Regions from separate parts of the Pseudoalteromonas sp. T1lg65 genome, predicted to be linked through region 1. Evidence: predicted binding sites of a transcription regulator. Region 1 holds the regulator's gene; the other holds the start of a gene.
What was found. Region 1 encodes LexA, which represses DNA repair genes until DNA is damaged. Its sites were predicted from a motif close to TACTGTATNNNNATACAGTA; they were not measured.
Positions count from the first base shown of each region.

Region 2: the regulator LexA is predicted to act here: its motif matches at 3,009-3,028, upstream of ACSLBF_RS11755 (YebG family protein).

Region 1 covers NZ_CP196837.1:3,619,836-3,625,696, forward strand. Annotated here, with positions in the region: gene ctaD (cytochrome c oxidase subunit I) at 1-1,485, opposite strand, end outside; gene coxB (cytochrome c oxidase subunit II) at 1,482-2,627, opposite strand; gene lexA (transcriptional repressor LexA) at 2,984-3,595, opposite strand; gene ACSLBF_RS16120 (NAD-dependent epimerase/dehydratase family protein) at 3,733-4,587, opposite strand; gene ACSLBF_RS16125 (AraC family transcriptional regulator) at 4,683-5,624, opposite strand.
Region 2 covers NZ_CP196837.1:2,666,639-2,672,499, reverse strand. Annotated here, with positions in the region: gene ACSLBF_RS11770 (SpoIIE family protein phosphatase) at 1-434, shown strand, start outside; gene ACSLBF_RS11765 (GAF domain-containing protein) at 518-1,186, shown strand; gene ACSLBF_RS11760 (amino acid aminotransferase) at 1,368-2,558, shown strand; gene ACSLBF_RS11755 (YebG family protein) at 2,682-2,993, opposite strand; gene ACSLBF_RS11750 (ComEA family DNA-binding protein) at 3,302-3,607, shown strand; gene ACSLBF_RS11745 (hypothetical protein) at 3,620-3,937, opposite strand; gene dsbB (disulfide bond formation protein DsbB) at 3,940-4,446, opposite strand; gene ACSLBF_RS11735 (amidohydrolase family protein) at 4,637-5,861, opposite strand, start outside.

The DNA.
Region 1 (5,861 bases):
CCCAGGCACTTGCTCTCCACCTTTCGCACATTTGTATACCACAGCCACAAACAGCAATTGCGAAAGACCAAATGCAAAGCCACCTATGCTAATAATCGCGTTAAAGTCGGCAAACTGAAGTGCATAGTCAGGGATTCGTCTCGGCATTCCAGCAAGGCCAACGAAGTGCATGGGGAAAAATAGCAAGTTGACGCTGACCAAAGACAACCAGAAGTGTAATTTTGCCAATTTCACGTCAAACATGTTCCCTGTCCACTTAGGTAACCAATAGTAGGCTGCCGCCATAATAGAGAACACGGCACCGGTCACTAATACATAGTGAAAATGGGCCACAACAAAGTATGTATCATGGTATTGGAAATCAGCAGGGGTTATCGCAAGCATCAACCCTGAAAATCCACCGATAGTAAATAACACAATAAAAGCGACTGAAAACAGCATCGGGACCTCAAAACTGATGGCCCCTCGCCACATGGTGGCTACCCAGTTAAATACTTTAACGCCGGTCGGTACTGAAATAAGCATAGTCGCATACATAAAGAACAATTCACCAGCTAGTGGCATACCAGTGGTAAACATATGGTGGGCCCAGACCACAAACGACAGTAAAGCAATTGATGCTGTGGCGTACACCATTGAGGCATAACCAAATAGTTTTTTTCGTGAGAAAGTCGGTACTATCGTCGAGATAATCCCGAATGCAGGTAGAATCATTATGTAGACTTCTGGATGACCAAAGAACCAAAAAATATGCTGGAACATCACGGGATCTCCGCCACCTGCAGCATCAAAGAAGCTAGTACCAAAAAACTTATCAGTTAGAACCATCGTAACAGCACCTGCCAGTACAGGCATCACTGCGATAAGTAAAAACGCGGTGATCAACCAAGTCCAAACGAACAAGGGTAACTTCATCCAAGTCATTCCTGGTGCCCTGAGGTTAACGATCGTTACGATTACATTGATCGCTCCCATTATCGAGCTAATACCCATTATATGGACAGCAAACACAAAAAATGCCGTGTTGTCATTACTGTAGGTCGTAGAAAGTGGCGCATAGAATGTCCAACCAAAAGCCGGACCTCCGCCTTCTAGAAACAACGACAGTAACAGAATTGCAAACGCAAATGGTAGTATCCAAAAGCTCCAGTTATTCATTCGAGGCAGAGCCATATCAGGAGCACCGATCATCATAGGGATCATCCAGTTAGCCAAACCTGTAAACGCTGGCATAACAGCCCCAAATACCATGATCAGACCATGTACTGTTGTCATTTGATTAAAAAAATGGGGGTCTACAAGTTGTAAACCAGGCTGGAATAACTCAGCCCTGATAACCATTGCCATTGCTCCACCAATGAGGAACATGGTTAAAGAAAATATGAGATATAACGTGCCTATATCTTTATGGTTTGTAGTATAAAGCCACCGCTTAAGGCCTTTTGGTGCACTGTGATGGGAATGTTCTTCGACTATGGCACTCATTTTCCAGCCTCCTCTAGCGCGTCAATTTCTGCTTGTACTTGACTAGGTTGTATGACTTCTCCCGTATCATTTCCCCAGCTGTTACGTTTATAAGTGATGACACCAGCCAACTGCTTAATCGTTAACTGTTTAGCAAATGCCTGCATTGCGGTACCAGGACGGCCTAAAAGCAATACATCTATGTGTTCTTTCACATCACCCAGTACAACTTTATTGTCTTTAAGCGCTGGAAAAACCCCAGGTAAACCAAGCCCTGTTGGCTGATGACATGCTGCACAGTACGCCATATAGGTTTGTTCACCCACTGTCATCAATTCTTCTTTCGACAGCGTTTGCTGAGCAATTGCCTCTGATTCTGCCTGCGCTTGCAGTTTCTCTGCCTTCGCATTAGCTAGCCAAGAATCAAACTTTTCCGGCGCTACAGCTTCAACTACAACCGGCATGAAACCATGGTCTTTTCCACACAGTTCAGCACATTGACCTCGATAAGTCCCTTCTTCATTTACCTTAGTCCAGGCTTCATTTATAAACCCAGGGTTGGCATCCTTTTTGACAGCAAAGTCAGGTACCCACCAAGAGTGAATAACATCGTCAGATGTCATCAAAAAACGAACCTTTCTATCTGTGGGTATAACCAAAGGTTTATCCACTTCCAATAGGTAATTTTCTGTCTTGTCTTGTTGATCATTTATTTGATCTTTTGGGGTAGAAAGTAAGGAATAAAACTCTACATCGTGGCCCATGTATTCATAGTGCCATTTCCATTGCGAGCCAGTTACCTTAATAGTAAGATCCGCTTTGCTCGTATCTTCCATTGCAATCAAGGTTTTCGTAGCCGGAATAGCCATCGCAATCAAAATGACAAATGGAATTGCAGTCCACAAAATCTCAACTTTTGTACTCTCATGGAACTGAGCTGGCACAACGCCTTTGGATTTTCGATGTTTTAATAGCGCCCAAAACATTACCGCAAATACCACAGCACCGATTGCACAACAGATCAGAAATATCGTCATGTGTAGGTCGTAGACTTGCTGACTAATGTCTGTAACTCCTTGCCGCATATTGTACGCGCTGTTAGCAAGTGCAAACTCAGAAACTAGCGCAATGACAATAACGGTAACTATTCGACAAATTTTCATTTGACGTCTCCTTCAAGGCCAGTCTAGCTGTGCCTCTTGTTATTATTGGATGACTGTCATAATGCCCACGTATACATGGACTTACTGCACGACTATTAACCAATTAGTCGAGGATCTTCAAAATGGCAAGAAATTTGAGAATAGAATGTTAATAAGTTTTTAGTTAAGTGCGCTACGAAAGCAGAAAAGATGGAGAAATAATCTAATAAATTCAGGATAGTGAAAGCAACGATTTGTATTTACAAAGCCTAATTTAAGGCTTCTTCATGATACTAAGCGGCAAAAAGTAAGATATTTGTCTATTTTTTTACAAAAAGATGACGCTACTGCATTTTTATCAGCAACGTCATCCTTAATTACATCCAGTCAGCAGTTCTAATAATCCCGACAGCCAACCCTTCTATTGCGAAATTTTGCGACGTTAGATCGACTTCTATTGGGGAGAACTCTTCATTTTCTGCGTGCAGCAGTACTTTTGCACCTTTCTTCTCAATGCGTTTAACAGTGACATCATCTTCAACTCGAGCTACAACCACCTGACCATTTTCAGCCACTTGAGTTCGATGCACTGCGAGAAGATCACCATCTAAAATACCAATATCCTTCATGCTCATTCCATTAACTCGAAGTAGGTAATCGGCATGTGGCTTAAAAATACTGGCATCAACGTTATAATGGGACTCAACGTGCTGTTCAGCAAGAATAGGCTCACCCGCAGCGACCCGACCAATGACAGGCAATCCTTCTTCACTGTCGTCTTCTGCCAACCGTATACCTCTACTTGCACCTGGCACCATTTCGATAACGCCTTTTTTCGCAAGTGCTTTTAGGTGTTCTTCTGCAGCATTTGCACTTTTAAATCCTAATGCATCAGCGATTTCAGCTCGAGTTGGAGGCATACCCGTGTCTTTAATAAACACTTTGATCAGTTCAAAAACTTGTTCTTGTCGTTTGGTTAATGGTCGCATATAACTGGTTTTCCATACAGTGCATTTACTGTGAGTATATACAGTTAACGAAAAATGGCAACGCCAAATAGAGCAACCTCGTATGGTTTCCGCTAGGAAAGCCAAACTAACGGCGTAGCCTTTTATAACAAATGCAGCTAATTTAACGAACTAATAGCTTTTGGTTGCCAACCAAGCTCCACAATTGCTTTATCACTGGAAAAATACTGTTGCAATGCATACCCTTCAACCCAATTGCCATAAATTGATTTCCATTCACTTATTCTGTCTGTTAAGACATCAACGTCATTCGTTTTTTTTAACCATTGCACTATATTAAATTTTGCTTCACCTACACCAATGTATTCTTCGCCGGGCTCGCCTAGCTCTAACACCAGTCGATATAACTCAGCCAGGTTTTCTCTTTCAACAACAGACCAAGACTGACTAACTCCCCCTGGCAAACAAATGTGTCCACAGCGTTTTAATTCCCAAAGAAATACAGGGGGTACGTTAAGTTCATTTTTATCAACAACATTGGTTGGACTAACGATACGCAGATCAACACATTTTTGAGACCGTAAATAGTCGATACTACTTAACATCCAAGTAAAATCATCTATCGCCAGTTTGGGAAATTGTTCGGTAATTGCTTGCTCACTTTCTCCATAAGTCCAGCAGCCAGAAGTATAAATCATTGTAATACCAAGGTTGCGGCTAGACAGATATCTACAAATTGACTTCATTAACTTGATGTCTATATCGCCCATATTCTGGTTGAAGCCACAAGCTGTATGAATCAATGCAGTAGCCTCATCTAGCCAGCTCAGCCAAGATTCTGGCTGTTCAATATTCCCCGTTATTACCCTTGCACCCAATTGCTTAGCGCTTAGAGCGCTAACTTCAGATCGACAAAGAATATAAACTACATAATCATTCGCGAGTAATTCAGAAACAACCGCGCTACCAATATTTCCAGTCCCACCTGTGACAATAACCTTTTGTGTTTGCATGTTTTCACCTTAATTCATTTAAGCTGCCAACAGCATACTCTCCAAGAAGGATTGCAAAAATAGACGCACTCAATTATTGGATGATTCGTCGATGACTATCCTATAATCGTCGATTTGGCACCACTCCCTCTCTGATGCTGGAGTCGATATCGCTTGGGCGTTGTGTGATAAAACGCTCTAAAGTTACGGATAAACACGTCACCAGACTGAAAGCCTACATTAATCCCTATGTCTTGTACTGAATGCTTATTTAATACCAGCAGTTTTGCAGCCACTAAACACCTCCATTGATTCAGAAAGCTGATCGGTGAATAGCCAGTTTGTGTTTTAAATCGTTTGGAGAAAGCAGACTTAGACAGCGCGCTATGCTCAGCCAATTTTTCTAACGTCCAGTGTCTTGAATAATCTTTTTGTATCATTATGATAGCGGGTGCTAAAAATCGGTCATGGATAGCTGGGATCCAGCCGAAATAATGGGTCTTTGTAGATAAATCTCGAATGACTTCCATCAACAGAAGCTTAAGAAGATGTTCGATATTCAACTGGCTACCGATAGGTTTCACTTCATTTTCTCGATATATCCAATCAAGTACGAGTGCAAGATGGCTCCCTCTGACTGCATCGATAACAATATACTCAGGTAAATCTATCGCTAAACTAGAGACCCCCCAATTATGCAATGGATCAAATACAAAGCTTCCACACATCATGAAGCAATGTTCCCCCTTTCCTCCCAGCGATGTTATGCCTGTTTCTAAAGCCTTATCTATATCTACACAGTCAACCCCTTGCTGACTCATAAGCTTATGCTCAGAACCACTAGGTAGTAACAAAAGCTGCCCTGAGGAAAGGCTTACTCTCTTAGAACTTGAGGATACCTCAACAACGCACTGTCCCTCCTTTACATAACTAAAGAAGCAAGCATTTTGCTCACTTTCAGAAATACCCCATGGCTCTGTCAGTGTTAGGTGAGAAAAAATCTGAACTTCAGGTTCAAAACTAGATACCAGAAGACTTAGTGGATCTGTGTAGTTCATTCATATCCTTATTTACATACTTCATAGGTTGCATTGTAATAAGTTCGGAAGCAAAAGGTACAATAAAGTCTTTCAGTGCCGCAACCTGTACCGGTTGTAGGATGGTGCTGCGCTTATTCCGGCCTACTTGGTGTGGTGTTGACAGTATTTTGGTAGGTTGGAAAAGCGAAGCGCCTTCCAACATCGTCAGGTTTGCAAAAAATAAAAAGCAAAAACCCCGACTCTTTCGAATCGGGG
Region 2 (5,861 bases), 950 kb from region 1:
CAGACCCAGTTTTGGAGTTGGTTGATTTACTAAGTAGTCTTGAAGGTATTTCAGGCCATAGATCTAACATCTTCTTGTTACTCTCTGAGGCTTACAATAATGCAATTGATCATGGGGTACTCAAACTAAACTCGCAAATAAAGAACAATAAGGATGGATTTTTTGAATTCTATTCTCTGCGAGAAGAGGCGCTGAAAAATATTACAGAAGCGAAGGTTGAGATCTGCGCGAGGTATTGTCCTGAGCAGCTAAAATTGTTTTTTAGTGTTGAGGACTCTGGAAACGGCTACGATGTGATGGAAAATGACGGTGATACAGATGAACTTACTCATGGTAGGGGAGTAAATTTGCTTGATGAAATCGCTGAGCAGGTCACTTATAACGAAAGAGGCAATAAAGTCGATATTACCTATTCACTCATCTCTGACCTTTAGCACACTCTGCGTTAAGTTGGAGCTAAAAATTATTGGCAAGGGAATGGTTGCGTGGTAATCTGGCTTTAGTTTTGGATGTTTAGATGGCTAAAGAGTTGGATTACATTACCCTTAGTGACTTGCCAATATCACGTGATCTGTTAGATGCACAGCTAGTCAAATTGGATGCATATATAACCAAGCATTGCGCAGAACCGGTATGGTCGTATCAAATCCCTGAATTAGGAGAAGGTGGTGCATGTAGCTTGTTCGGTTATTTGCAAGAAGAACCATTTTTATTATCTGATTATATCGATTCTGACCCTAATATGGAGTTGGCTCTAACAAAGTTGCAAACCATTGTTGAGGCTGTGGTTGAATGTACTGGAGTTGACTGGTTTGGCATTTATCAAAGTCGGAAAATAGACGATGTTCAGCAACTATTGAAGCTAGCGTATTCTGGTGCACCAAGCAGACCATTATTTCCTATCACTGCAGCATTTGCTGAAACCTCCAATAATGTTCAAACTGTTATGAGTGGAAAGGCGAGAGTCGTCAACAATGTCTCTGAATATGTAGCTCAAGGTGGTGAATATTATACGTGTGATCCTAAGGTTCAATCAGAGACCTGTTTGCCTATTTTTGATGAATTTCAAAATTGTATTGGTATTGTTGATGCTGAGGCTTTTAGCACAGATTTCTTCACTGAAGAAGTGCTCGCATTATTGGCGGCAGCTTGTATCAGAATCCCACGTTTTTTACCGCAAACTTAATATTACACTCACTGTAAAGCTTGGTTCTAGAGAGTAGGAAGAGCTTTACAGTTGACGTGAATATTTCTCAGCTAAGCAGTAACTGAGAGCCATTAGAGTATGTTAGTATTATTTGAACAATTTTAGGTGACGAGCGTCACATGCTCGTGTTTATGCGTTAATTAAAATAAAGAGATAAGTCATGTTCTCAGAGCTGAAACCACTTCCGACAGATCCCATTTTAGGCTTAATGGCTGCATACAAGCAGGACACTAATCCAAACAAAATCGATTTAGGTGTTGGCGTATATAAAGACGAGCAAGGTAATACACCTGTGCTTCGTGCTGTTAAGAAAGCTGAAGCATTTCGTCTAGAAAATGAAACCACCAAATCTTACATTGGACTAGCGGGTAACTTGGACTTCTGTCAAAAGATGGAAACATTGTTACTTGGAGAACACCAGACGCTTCTTGCTAACCGAGTTCGCACTGCGCAGGCTCCTGGTGGCACCGGTGCGCTTCGTGTTGCTGCTGAGTTTATTAAGCGTTGTAACACGAATGCGACAGTGTGGGTAACAACACCAACATGGGCAAATCACATCAGTTTATTTGAAGCAGCGGGCCTCACAGTTAAAGAATACCCTTACTATGACTACGAAAATAAAGGGTTATTATTCGACGACATGATCAATGCACTAAAGCAAGTACCAAAAGGTGATGTGGTTTTATTTCATGCTTGTTGTCACAACCCTAGCGGCATGGACTTAAACGAAGAACAGTGGAAAGTTGTTGCTGAGCTGGCAAAAGAGCAAGGTTTTACACCGCTAGTTGATATCGCGTATCAAGGTTTTGGTAGCAGTTTAGACGAAGATGCAAAAGGTTTAAGATTACTAGCCGATAGTGTGGAAGAGATGCTTATCTGTTCTTCATGCTCAAAGAACTTCGGCCTCTATAGAGAGCGTATCGGTGCATGCTCTATTATCGCTAAAGACAGCGCTCAAGCTGATGTATCAAACTCGGTGTTACTAAGTGTGGTTCGTAGTATTTATTCAATGCCGCCAGCTCATGGTGCTGATATTGTGAATACGATTTTAAGTAGCGAAGAACTTACGCAAATGTGGTATCAAGAGCTTGATGAAATGCGTTCTAGAATTAATGGCTTACGTACCTTGATTAAAGAAAGCCTAGCATCAAAAGGCGTAGCTCAAGACTTTTCATTTATTGATCGCCAGCACGGCATGTTCTCATTCCTTGGTATCAACAAAGAGCAAATCGACAAGTTACGAGATGACTATTCTATTTATATCGTAGGTTCTAGCCGTGTCAATGTGGCAGGGATCAGTAAAGAGAATATTGATTACTTTGCAGACGCGGTTGCCAGCGTACTCAAGTAAGCTCACAAATTAAGAAAGATGTAGCAAAAAAGCCGCTTAAGCGGCTTTTTTGCTTTCTAGAGTGATAAAATGATGCGTTATAAGTTGCTTAAAGATAGATGAGTATGGCTACGCACTGGCTTTTTACGCTTGCTTGATTTTCGCTACCTTATCATCACTAGCATCAATTGTTTCGGCTTTCTTTTTTTCGGGTTGTTTCGCCGTAGGTTTGCCATTTTTCAACACTGAAATAAAATCGTCTTTTTGTTTTGCAATTTCAAGTGCAAGAGATTCTACTTGTTGGTCGCTCAACGGAACATCAACCTTCTCGAGCATTGCTTCTAACGCTTCCGCTACGTCTAACATTTTGTCGTAAGCATCGGCTTCTTTCTTTGAGGTGAAAGTCATACGCTCGACTCCATTTCTTTCAACAACATATTTAATGACAACTGCCATGGCTGTTCCCTTAATAACTGTTTTTTTATACAGTAATCTTAAATTGGTGATTATGCAAGTGATTTAATCCGAATCATCTATTACGTCAACTCGGTAATGTAAAAGTCAAAGCACCGAGAAAAGCGCGCTTAAAAAGATGCTTATAGTCGCTTGAACCTTGCTTGTTTTCACAAGCATTAGTCAGACTATGCATAAGTATAGCGAAACCATTTTGACAAATTATGAATATCCAACTTTATTTATAGTGCTGCTAGCGACTCAAGAGATAGTAGTTTTTTAGGAATTTCTTTAACACATGGAGTGTACTTATGTTTTTTAAATCATCACTGCTTATCGCAACACTTGCTGTATCTTCTTTTGGCTTGAATGCTCAAGTTTTAGAGGTCCAAGAAGCCTTTTCAGAAGCTAAAAGCCAATCGATCACTCAACTTAATATCAACACAGCTGATGAGTCTGCATTATCCAGTTTGCCAGGGATTGGCAAGCGTAAGGCCAAGGCGATTGTTGATTACCGAGAGCAGCATGGAAGCTTTCAATCACCAGAGGAATTACTGAATGTAAAGGGAATCGGTAAAGGTATTTTTGCAAAAATAGAGGGAAAAATTAAAATTTGACGATAGTGTGAGCTACTGTTTGAGTAGCTCATTTTTGATTTTGTTATGCTCTTCAATGGCTTCATCTAGCCGACTTATAGCGAACTGTATTTCAATTGGCGTGGTGAAAAGCGGGTATATTAAGCCAGCGATAACTAGTATCGGAAGCAATATCCAGCCTTCAAATATGACCAAACTGGCAAAGAACGGAGTAAGCAACGCAAGCTTAAAAATACGTAATAGAATTTTGTGCTTGGGGTTGAGTTTACCTAAAGCAATCGCCAAAACCATTTGCTTGTCACGAAGTTTAAGGTGACTTAATTTGTCTATTTGACTCAGTCTAAAGTACATAGCTATCTTTTAGTAACGTGAAAAAATAAGAAAACCACAAACAATGCGCTGTAAACTGCAAAGATGATTTCCATCCAACCCGGCATAGAAAGACCTAAGAATGACCAATCTATATTGCCACAGTCACCAGTCGCAGCGAAAAAGCTGGGTATCCACTCGTGTAGAGGCATAAAAGCGGGAAAATTTGGCACGAATTCGCAAGTGAACGCAAACGGATCGGTAGTGGTTTGCATATTGATGTGCTCACGAGCAATTAGATATCCCCAGATACTACTAATTCCCCAGCATACAAAGGCTATTGAGCGTACAAAGAACGAGCTAGGGTTCAACATACCTATAATGCCCGCACTGAGTAGACCAAGCACAGCCGTTCTTTGGTAGATACACATGATGCATGGTTCCAAACCCATGGCATACTGAAAATATAGGGCTGTTGCCTCAAATAGCAGAGCTGATAGTGCTAACAGTCCCCACGACTGTCTGGAAAGATGAAAAGATGAAATTTTCATGGGCAGAGGAACCTTTTTTTGTTTTATTATGCTTTATCAACAGTTGCTTCGGCAACCATAACTGTGTTCAAGCTGATATTTATCGCGCTTAGATTCGACCTATAGATTTTGCAAAAGTTCGAAGTCTAAGCGCGAGCTAGCTTAGCATGACCGAGGTTCTTTGTGTTTTCTTCCCGGTGAAGGATAATTTTTAGTTAACTTTAAGATTTCTTATGTGTAACGAGTCTCGCTCAATAGGCTTACCATGAAGGATGACAGTCTGAATATCGTTATAAGCGGCGATAGTTTGTAGTGGATTACTATTCAATAATAGCAAGTTAGCCACTTTTCCTAACTGTAAAGAACCGTAGTCCTGCTGCAGAGCAAAAGCTTCTGCGTTATTTAACGTTGCTGCGGCAAATAGACTGACCAAATCAACACCAGCTTGGTACATCATTGTCAATTCTTGATAAGTTGAAAGCCCTGGCTGTGAGGCGTATGTTGGTGCTGGTGGTGTATCAGAGCCGAGCAACAGTGTTGCACCATTTTCGTGTAAATAACGCAGCGCAATTTCACCTGCAGCAAATGTTTTGTTCATATAAGCTACTTTTTGCTCATTGCTCATATCACCCCAACCGCTATTCATTTCACGAGAAAACCACTGTCCGGCCTCAGATTGGTACCATTTAATTTGTGTTTTTGGCAGCACGGTCTCATAGTCGGACGTAAACGAAAAGGTTTCATCGGTTACATTAGTGAGTGATTTCATCACGTTTAGTGTTGCCTGATAAGCGATGCCATTCTCAATTATCTTATCTAATACGGCTTTTATTTCAGGCGGCAGCGCATTTTTCGAGTCATGTGATTGGTAATCTAGCCAGCTCCATAGTCCGTGAGCCATAATATTTACTTTGGCATCGACTGCTAGTTGTTGCATATCGACTGCATTGGCATGCGCCATGACTGGAAGTTTGAGTTTACTTGCCGTCTTTGTGACTGCTCGGGCACTCTCTTTGGTAATGAGTGGAATATCACTTCTAGCACCAAACCCATCCTCGAAATAAAGCTTGGCACAGGTTGCGCCATCCGATTTCATTCGTGTCAGTGGCGCATCATTCTGATGAAGAGCAAGCTGCTGAGTTGGTATTTTGTGAATAGGGTCAGTATGTTGATGAATAAAATAAGGACGGTGTTGATGTAACTCTGAGTAATCAAAATCTTGTCCATTGTAACCCTGATAAATTGGCATCGCGCCACAAAAGTAGGCGTCTGGTGAAAGGCTGTGTTGTGAAAATGCGTCCATACCTTCTGCGGTATTAGACGGGTCAATGACTTGAGTCACGCCAAAATATAGATAATTTCGGCCTTGCCTTTGTAAAAATTGCTCTTGCATGTTATCTGCGTTAGCGTCACTTCTCAAAAGTCCAGGCATGGTT